Regions from separate parts of the Paenibacillus sp. URB8-2 genome, predicted to be linked through region 1. Evidence: predicted binding sites of a transcription regulator. Region 1 holds the regulator's gene; the other holds the start of a gene.

Region 1 (4,435 bases):
CAAAGACAGCCGGAACGGTCAGCTCCCAGCGCTGCGTCAGATTCTTCAAAGCTCGGGCAGCGAGCAGGCTTCCGAGTGGAGCGGCGTTATCGACAGGCTGTATCCCGATCTCCTTACCGTAAAAGAGTCGTGGGATTTGCTGAGCGAGAAGCTGTTCACTCTGATGCCGGAACGCGCCGACTCGGGGGCGGGAGAAGCGGGGCAGCTTGTGCACCGCCTTCTTCCCTCCAAGAAGCCGAAAGGCTGGGAAGAGCTTGCTTTGCTTGAGAATACACTGAATCTTTCATTAAGCGATATTATCCGCAAGGGCGACAAAATGCTGTCCGAGATGCGCGATCAGGAAGGTCAGTCTTCGGCTGACAGCCTTGTAACCGATGTTGGCGGGCTATTCAAAGATTTGGGCGATATCCGCGAGCAGGTGCGTTTTTTTATGGGCATGAACGATGAAAATGTTGTATATTGGCTGGAGGCAAATGGAAATTACCGCAGCAAATCGCTGCAGCTCTATGCCGTGCCCGTCGATGTCAGCACCCACCTGAAGGAACTTTTTTTCGATAAGAAAAAAAGCATCGTTCTGACGTCTGCAACCTTGTCCGTCGATAAATCGTTCCAGTTTATGATCGACAATCTGGGTCTGAATGAGGCTCATGAGGAAGGACGGCTGTCTACTGTACAGCTTCCTTCTCCGTTCCGATACCGGGATCAGGCGCTTCTGGTCATTCCGCGGGATTTCCCCAGCGTGAAGGGTACGGTGGGCGACGCCCGGTTCGTTGATATGCTGGTTCATTCCCTGGCCGAGGCCGCGGTAACGACGAGGGGACGCATGCTGGTTCTGTTCACATCGTACAAGATGCTGCGCCAGGTCTACGACCCGCTCAAGGAGGCGCTGGCCTCCGAGGAGATCGCCGTGCTGGGCCAGGGCGTCGAAGGAGGCAGCCGGAGCAAGCTGCTCCGCCGCTTCCAGGAAAATTCCGCTTCCGTTCTGCTGGGAACGAGCAGCTTCTGGGAAGGGGTGGATATTCCCGGCGACGCGCTAACTTGCCTGGCGATCGTCAGATTGCCTTTTCAGCCGCCGAACCACCCGCTTGCGGAAGCCAAAGCCGAACTACTGCAGGCGCAGAAGAAGAATCCGTTCATGAAGCTGTCCGTGCCTCAGGCCGTCATCCGTTTCAAACAGGGATTCGGCCGCCTTGTGCGGACCGCGCAGGATCGCGGAATTGTTATCGTATATGATACCAGAGTAATCGAATCTTATTACGGGAAATACTTCCTGTACTCCTTGCCGGGACCCAAAATGGAGCATATGACAACAGAGCAAATGGTTCCGCGAATCGCCGAATGGCTGCAGCATGACGGAGCATCTTAGAAACGGATCGGCCATAGTACAACATAGGCCGATCACCCGGTTTTAGCCTTGCCGCTTTTAGAAACGGATTGGCCATAGTACAACATAGGCCAATCTCCGGTTTCAGCCTTACCGCTTTTAGAAACAGATTGGCCATTGTACAACATAGGCCGATCACCGGTTTTAGCCTTACCGCTTTTAGAAACAGATTGGCCATTGTCCAACATAGGCCGATCACCCGATTTTAGCCTTGCCGCTTTTAGAAACGGATTGGCCATTGTACAACATAGGCCGATCTGTCCGGTTTTAATCTTTTGGCGGGTCCTATAACTAAATCCCGCCATTCGTAAAGCGTGTCCCGAACGGGACGATAAGCGATCCTTCACCCGTCTGATCAAGGTTCCGCCCAACTTCCGCCAACGCCAATTGCCATTAGCGGGTGTCCAGAGGGCGGCAGCCCTTGGGGCCCTCCCTTGGAAGGGAGGGTTTGGGAGGGATCGATAATCTTTTAGGAGGAGAACACATGAAATCGGACAAAATATCGGAGGCCGTTGTCCGCAGATTGCCTGTGTATCTGCGGTTTTTGAACGATCTGCACAGACGCGAAATCGCTACTGTTTCTTCTCAAGAGCTTGGACAGCGGCTCGATTTAAATCCTGCGCAAATACGAAAGGATTTGGCCTATTTCGGAGACTTCGGCAGAAAAGGAATCGGCTATGACGTTCCGTACCTGATCGAGAAAATCCGCCATATCCTGAAGCTGGATCAGCCGATCAACGTTGCTTTGGTCGGAGCCGGCAACCTGGGCCATGCTCTATCCAATTACAATGCATATTTGAAAGATACGATGAAAATAACGGCCGTCTTCGATTCATATCAGCCGAAAGTCGGAACCAAAATCAATACACTGACCGTCCAGCCCATGGACGAGCTTGCAAATACCGTCCGTGAGCAGGGCATTCGCATCGGCATCATTACCGTGCCTGATCAGGAAGCGCAAAATGTCGCGGATATTCTCATTGAATCCGGCATTGAAGCAATTCTGAACTTTGCGCCGGTAATCCTGAAGACGCCATCCGAGGTTCGCGTGCACGCTGCCGACTTTACGACAGACCTGCAAAGCTTGGCGTATTATCTTCACGAAGGAAAGGAAGAGGAAGTTGATGGGCAATAAATGGATGATCCGCGGCGGCAAATTCGCTGTGCCCGGCGCTGATAAGCCTGTTATCGACGGGTATATGGTTATCGATAACGATCTGATCACATACATAGGGGAAGAACCGCCTGCGCTTGAAGAAGACGTTCCTTCCTTTGACGGAAGCCGTCTTCTGTTCTTGCCCGGATTGGTCAATACGCATGGGCACGCAGCGATGTCTCTGCTGCGCGGCTACGGAGACGATCTTGCTCTTCAGGTATGGCTCCAGGAGAAAATGTGGCCGATGGAGGGGAAATTCACTGGCGACGACGTTTACTGGGGAACCGCCCTGTCGGTACTGGAAATGCTTAAGGGAGGAACAACGACGTTTCTCGATATGTACGATCACATGGGCCGGGTCGCGGAAGTGGCTGAAGCTTCCGGAATACGCTCCGTCCTGATGCGGGGCGTAATCGGACTGTGCCCGCCGGAAGTGCAGGACCAGAAGCTTGCGGAAGCGATTGCTTTTGCAAAAGAGTGGCACGGTAAAGCGAACGGAAGAATCACGGCCATGATATCGCCGCATTCTCCGTATACCTGCCCTCCGGATTATTTCGAGAAATTCGTTCAGGCTGCCCATGACCTGGACTTGCCTATTCATACCCATATGTCTGAAACGCGGCGGGAAGTGGAGCAGAACGAAGCGGATTACGGACTGCGGCCCGTAGCCCATCTCGAGAAGCTTGGCATGTTCACCCGCCCGTCGCTTGTGGCGCACGGCGTCCATCTGAACGACGAGGAAATTGAAATTCTTGCCCGTAAGTCTGTCGGCGTTTCCCACAATCCGGGCAGTAACCTGAAGCTGGCCAGCGGGGTTGCTCGCGTACCCGAGCTGTTGAAGGCGGGCGTTACGGTATCGCTCGGAACGGACGGTCCGGCAAGCAATAATAACCTGGACATGTTTGAAGAAATGCGCCTGGCCGCGCTGATCCATAAAGGAGTGTCCGGCGATCCGACGGCGGTTCCAGCCGGCGAAGCGCTGCGTATGGGAACGGAGTATGGCGCGAAGTCCGTATTCCTTAATCAAGTGGGCCGCCTCGCGCCGGGAATGAAGGCCGATTTCATCGCCATCGATATTGACCAGCCGCATCTGCTGCCGCATACGGATCTTATATCACATGCCGTATACTCGGCCAGCGCCAAGGACGTCGAGCATGTATGGGTGGACGGCAAGCAAGTTGTCAAAAACGGGAAGTCCCTGACGCTTGACGAAGAGGAGATCCGCCGAAAAGCCCAGGAAGCGTTCGAGGGCCTGCTGAAGCGGTAAGTAGATTGGAGCTAAAGGTTACTTTTTACAAGAAATGAGCGCCGCCTGTATAAGGTTGGCGTTGCCGTTTCTTCTTAGAAGGAGAGCTGCACGTTGAGAAAAAGGAGAAAATGGATTTTATACGGGGCGTTCCTGGCCCTGCTCCTTCTGTTCGGTTTGTATCAATTTTTTGCTTACGTGCTGAAGGATCAATGGAGCGAGCGCAGCGCAGCTGAAGCCACGGCAATAAGCAGGGCGGGGCTTACGGAAATCGACCAAGCTCAGAAATCGGTCTGGGACGAAAACGCCATTTACTGGGTCCTTACCGGCAAAAACAAGACCGGAACCGAAATGATGGTGTGGGTGCGCTTTACTGCTGAAGGAAAGCCGGTAGAGGGAGAGAATGCCGTGCATGCCGAAGAGCTGTCTCAAGGCACATCCGAGGAAAAAATGCGGCAGATTATCGCCTCCTCGCTTCCCGGCATCAAGATTGAGCGATTGCTTCCCGGCGCTTACAACGGCGAGTACGCCTGGCAGCTTTTTTATAAAGACGGAGACCGATATTATTATCGGTTTTACCGCTTCTCGGACGGTGAGCAGATCGGCGACGGCTACAGCCTTCCGAGCCGTTAATGAAGCGTAAACGAAG
Region 2 (4,435 bases), 240 kb from region 1:
CGGATTTCTCCAGGTATTGGAATACCAGTTGGATAGCTTTGATAGCCAGACCGTCGGAGTAGTCGCTCGCCATAACGGATACATACGCTTCGATGGCATGCGTCAGTACGTCCATACCTGTATCGGCAACGGCAGTCTTCGGCAGGCTGTATACGAATTCCGGATCGATAATGGCTACGTCAGGAGTAAGCTCATAATCGGCCAGCGGGTATTTCGTGTTGTTGCCAGACGTTTTGTCGGTAATAACCGCGAAGGAAGTTACTTCCGAACCTGTACCCGAAGTTGTCGGGATTGCAACGAATTTCGCTTTATTTCCGAGTTTAGGGAACTTATAAACCCGTTTACGGATATCCAAGAATTTTTGTTTCAAGCCTTCGAAGTCAGCATCTGGATGTTCGTAGAACAGCCACATTCCCTTAGCAGCGTCCATTGGGGAACCGCCGCCCAGAGCGATGATGCAGTCAGGCTGGAATCTGTTCATCATAGCCGTGCCTTTTTCAACCGTAGTTGTCGACGGATCCGGTTCAACTTCCGAGAACACTTCGATCGCTACAGGAGTTTGGCGTTGACGCAGATAGTGTTCTACTCTTTCCACGTAGCCGAGTTTAACCATCATCGGGTCAGTAATGATTGCGACACGAGTGATTTCAGGCATTTTGGCCAGGTACTGAGTTGCACCTTTTTCGAAGTAAATTTTATCCGGCACTTTAAACCATTGCATATTCACGATACGACGATTCACCCTTTTCACGTTGATCATGTTAATGGCAGTAACGTTTTGGGATACCGAGTTGCGGCCGTAAGATCCGCAGCCCAGAGTCAGCGAAGGGATGTTCGTGTTATAGATGTCGCCGATTGCGCCATGAGTGGAAGGCGAATTGACGAGAATACGTCCGGTTTGCAGACGGTGCGAGAATTTCATGATAACTTCTTCGTTGTTGGAGTGGATGGCCGAGCTGTGGCCCAAACCGCCAAACTCAACAACTTGTGCCGCGCGTTCGATACCTTGATCGGCGTTTTTAACTTTATAGCAGGCCAAAACCGGGCTCAGCTTTTCAGCGGACAGCGGGTATTTAGTGCCTACACCTTCAAGTTCAGCTACCAGAATCTTGGTACCGGCAGGAACTTGGATACCGCACATTTCAGCAATCTTCACAGCAGATTGGCCGACGATTACCGGATTAACCGCGCATTTTTCTACGTTCATTGCGCCGTTGGTCAGCTTGGCAGCTTCATCTTTATTGACGAAGTAACAGCCGTTGGCAATCATTTTCTTCTTTACTTGATCGAAGATGGCTTCTTCAATAATAACGGCTTGCTCGGATGCGCAGATCATGCCGTTGTCGAATGTTTTCGAAAGAATAATGTCGTTTACAGCTTGGTCGATATTAGCGCTCTTTTCAATGAAGGCAGGCACGTTACCAGGGCCTACGCCAAGAGCCGGTTTGCCGCAGCTGTAAGCCGCTTTAACCATTGCGGATCCGCCTGTAGCCAGGATCAGAGCCACACCATCGTTGTTCATCAATGCGTTGGTCTTGTCCATGGTCGGCTGCTCAATCCATTGGATGCAGTTCTCCGGAGCGCCTGCTTTTACTGCTGCGTCATGCAAAATTTTTGCGGCTGCGGCACTACATGCTTGCGCAGATGGGTGAAAACCGAATATAATAGGGTTACGTGTCTTAATGGAAATCAACGCTTTAAACATCGTGGTGGATGTTGGGTTGGTTACCGGAGTGATGCCCATAACAACGCCGACCGGTTCGGCAATCTTTTGGTAGCTGTCGTAAGGATTATCTTCAATAACACCTACTGTTTTGTCGTACTTGATTCCGTGCCAGATATATTCTGTAGCGAAAATGTTCTTCGTGATTTTGTCTTCATAAACACCGCGGCCTGTTTCTTCTACAGCCAATTTTGCCAGGTACATGTGTTTGTCCAAACCGGCCAGTGCCATAGCATGAACGATTTTGTCGACTTGTTCTTGATCGAGAGCCATGAATGCTTCTTGAGCTTTCTTTGCTTTATCCACCAGAGTCTGAATATATTCTTCAGCGGTTGGTTGTTGCACTTGGGCGGCCACTTCATTCTTAACTGCCATTTCCCTCGTCCTCCTGTCAATTTGTGTTTGTTCTTCTCTACACCTCGATAATATCACACCAAATGCGACTTGTATAGTGAAATCTTTCACAAAGTATAAAATTTTTTTGCGCTTTTTTCAAAGCGCTTACATTTTGAGGGGGTTTCAGGACATCTTGCCTACTTCAATCTCTTATCTATATTCTTAAATTATAGGATTCCGGCGGAATGATAGATGAACCCAGTTGGTAACAAATTACTAATTACCTAAGAAGCCGTTGAATAGAAGGATTTTCCATGCTATTATTCCTAATTTTAAAAAATAATCGTCTTTTTATTAATGATCAAGCTGAGCCTAAGCGAGGTTGGCGTTGCGTTGACGCTTATGGAGCGGAATTTTCTAATTATGCCTTGATCGTATCGCATACCTCCTAAACCTTTTTTGCGGGCAGCTGGGTTGTAAAGACGATTCACTTCCTGAAGAACGTCCCCTTACAAGAGACTTGTTGCTCTGCGCTCTGATAGGCTTCCATTGCTACATGCTTCCCTATCCGTCGTTCGTTCCCGAACCGGTTTCCTTCGAAGGCGCTCCTCAACCATTGTTCTGGACCGTAACCCTGTTATTCCCCCCCCCCTTACAAGCCAACTATAAAGATTCGGCGAGAAAAAGACGTGGCAGACGTATGCCTATATATACCTACCCCAAGAAGACGCCGAAAATAAAAACATGCAAGAACACAATTTGCTATGACAGTTGGCAGAGCTGTAAGAGCAGGATGGCGAATTTAATGATTGCACTGAGGTTCCTGACCGCACTGACGAATTTTTTTACTGACTAATGAGGCATCTGTCCATATTTATACTTGTTGAACATAACGAGCGATTTCCAGAACCATTTAATCCATGAAGCAGAAAGGGTCAAGACCCTATCTTAGCAAAGATCAGTATGAACAATAGAATGGCAATGAAAAACGAAGCACCGACTCGCGATGCTCCGGGACACTTTAAATATATCCGGAAGAATGACGTCAAATTTATTCAATAGAAGAAAGTGGATTCTCCAATCATATTCCGATAAAAGCCGCTGCCCAATGTGATCACCTTAAGTCGCCTTTCCTACTGAACAAATACACTTCGGCAACTAAAGGTACGTGCACTTGTTGAAAATTTTACTGGCAGCCCCCGTACAGCCTATGAAAGTTGTTCCAAAACTACTTTCTTGCTTGCCTAAGACTCAACCATCATTTATAGTAAAAAAAAGCTGTTTGCCGCTATCCTGGGACAACGTCAAACAGCATGAAATGGAAAAATATATTAGAAATCACACTCGAAATCACTCTTTTGAAGTGAAAATAATCACAATGTTGAAAATTAGACACTTTTTTCGCAATTTTTTCACCCATATTGAGGAATTTCATTGTATAATTAATTTAAAATTTACTGAAAAACTGAGGGAATAAAGGGGATGTCGATTATGAAAGAACATACTAATGTTATCGAAGCCCATGGAAATACAAACTGTTTCTCGGAACAAAACTTTAACAGACTGCTAGTAACGATGAAAGAACGTTTGGTTCCGGAAGGCTCTCATTTATTCTGGGAAGGCGACTACTCGGATAAGCTGTTTTACATCAAACGCGGACGCGTCAAGCTGACCAAATCCACGGATGAAGGAAAAGAACTCATTCTTTATATGTATCAAGCCGGCGATATGGTCGGTCAAGCCGATCCTTTCTTCAGCACGAAGCACAGCTTCACCGCCGAAGTGATCGAGGAAAGCGAAGTTGGCGTGATCGAGCACAAGGATCTGGAAATTCTGATTTGCCAGCATTGTGATTTTGCCATCGATTTTATGAAGTGGATGGGCATTCATCACCGTCTGACGCAGACCAAATTCCGCGATCTGATGATGTACGGCAAACCTGGCGCCCTCTGCTCCACGCTGATCCGTCTGAGCAACACTTATGGCGAGAAGAACGGCGAAGCCATTCTGATCAACAAAAAAATTACGCATACCGACTTGTCCAACATGATCGGCGCGACTCGCGAGAGCGTTAACCGCATGCTTAGCGATTTGCGCAAAAAAGACGCCGTAGAGTATGAGAACGGCATGATTGTGATTAAAGATCTGGAAATGCTCCAGGACATTTGCCACTGCGAACTTTGTCCTAATGAGATTTGCCGAATTTAACACAGCTAATATTTACCCTCTTTTCACCTCAGTGAAACATACATGTTCGTTTTTTTCGACCTGATTTTTATGGCCGCAGGCGTCCGTTTTCGGACGCTTTTTTTGTATCCGCAGACTTATTAACGACAAAAAAAGACTGCCGCCTAAAGCCCGTTCGGACTTTAAGCG

The links. The regulator Rex, encoded in region 1, represses fermentation and respiration genes when NADH is low (regulators of the CRP and FNR family bind a similar motif). The targets are predictions, from matches to a motif close to TTGTGAAATATTTCACAA.
Region 2: a site for Rex is predicted at 2,173-2,190, ahead of adhE (bifunctional acetaldehyde-CoA/alcohol dehydrogenase). Genes of this name have one in related genera too.

What each region holds. Positions count from the first base shown of each region.
Region 1 is NZ_AP023239.1:3,613,563-3,617,997, reverse strand. Features, by position in the region: gene dinG (ATP-dependent DNA helicase DinG) at 1-1,366, shown strand, start outside; gene PUR_RS16620 (redox-sensing transcriptional repressor Rex) at 1,869-2,519, shown strand; gene PUR_RS16615 (amidohydrolase) at 2,506-3,807, shown strand; gene PUR_RS16610 (cell wall elongation regulator TseB-like domain-containing protein) at 3,901-4,419, shown strand.
Region 2 is NZ_AP023239.1:3,851,136-3,855,570, forward strand. Features, by position in the region: gene adhE (bifunctional acetaldehyde-CoA/alcohol dehydrogenase) at 1-2,098, opposite strand, end outside; gene PUR_RS17845 (Crp/Fnr family transcriptional regulator) at 3,551-4,267, shown strand.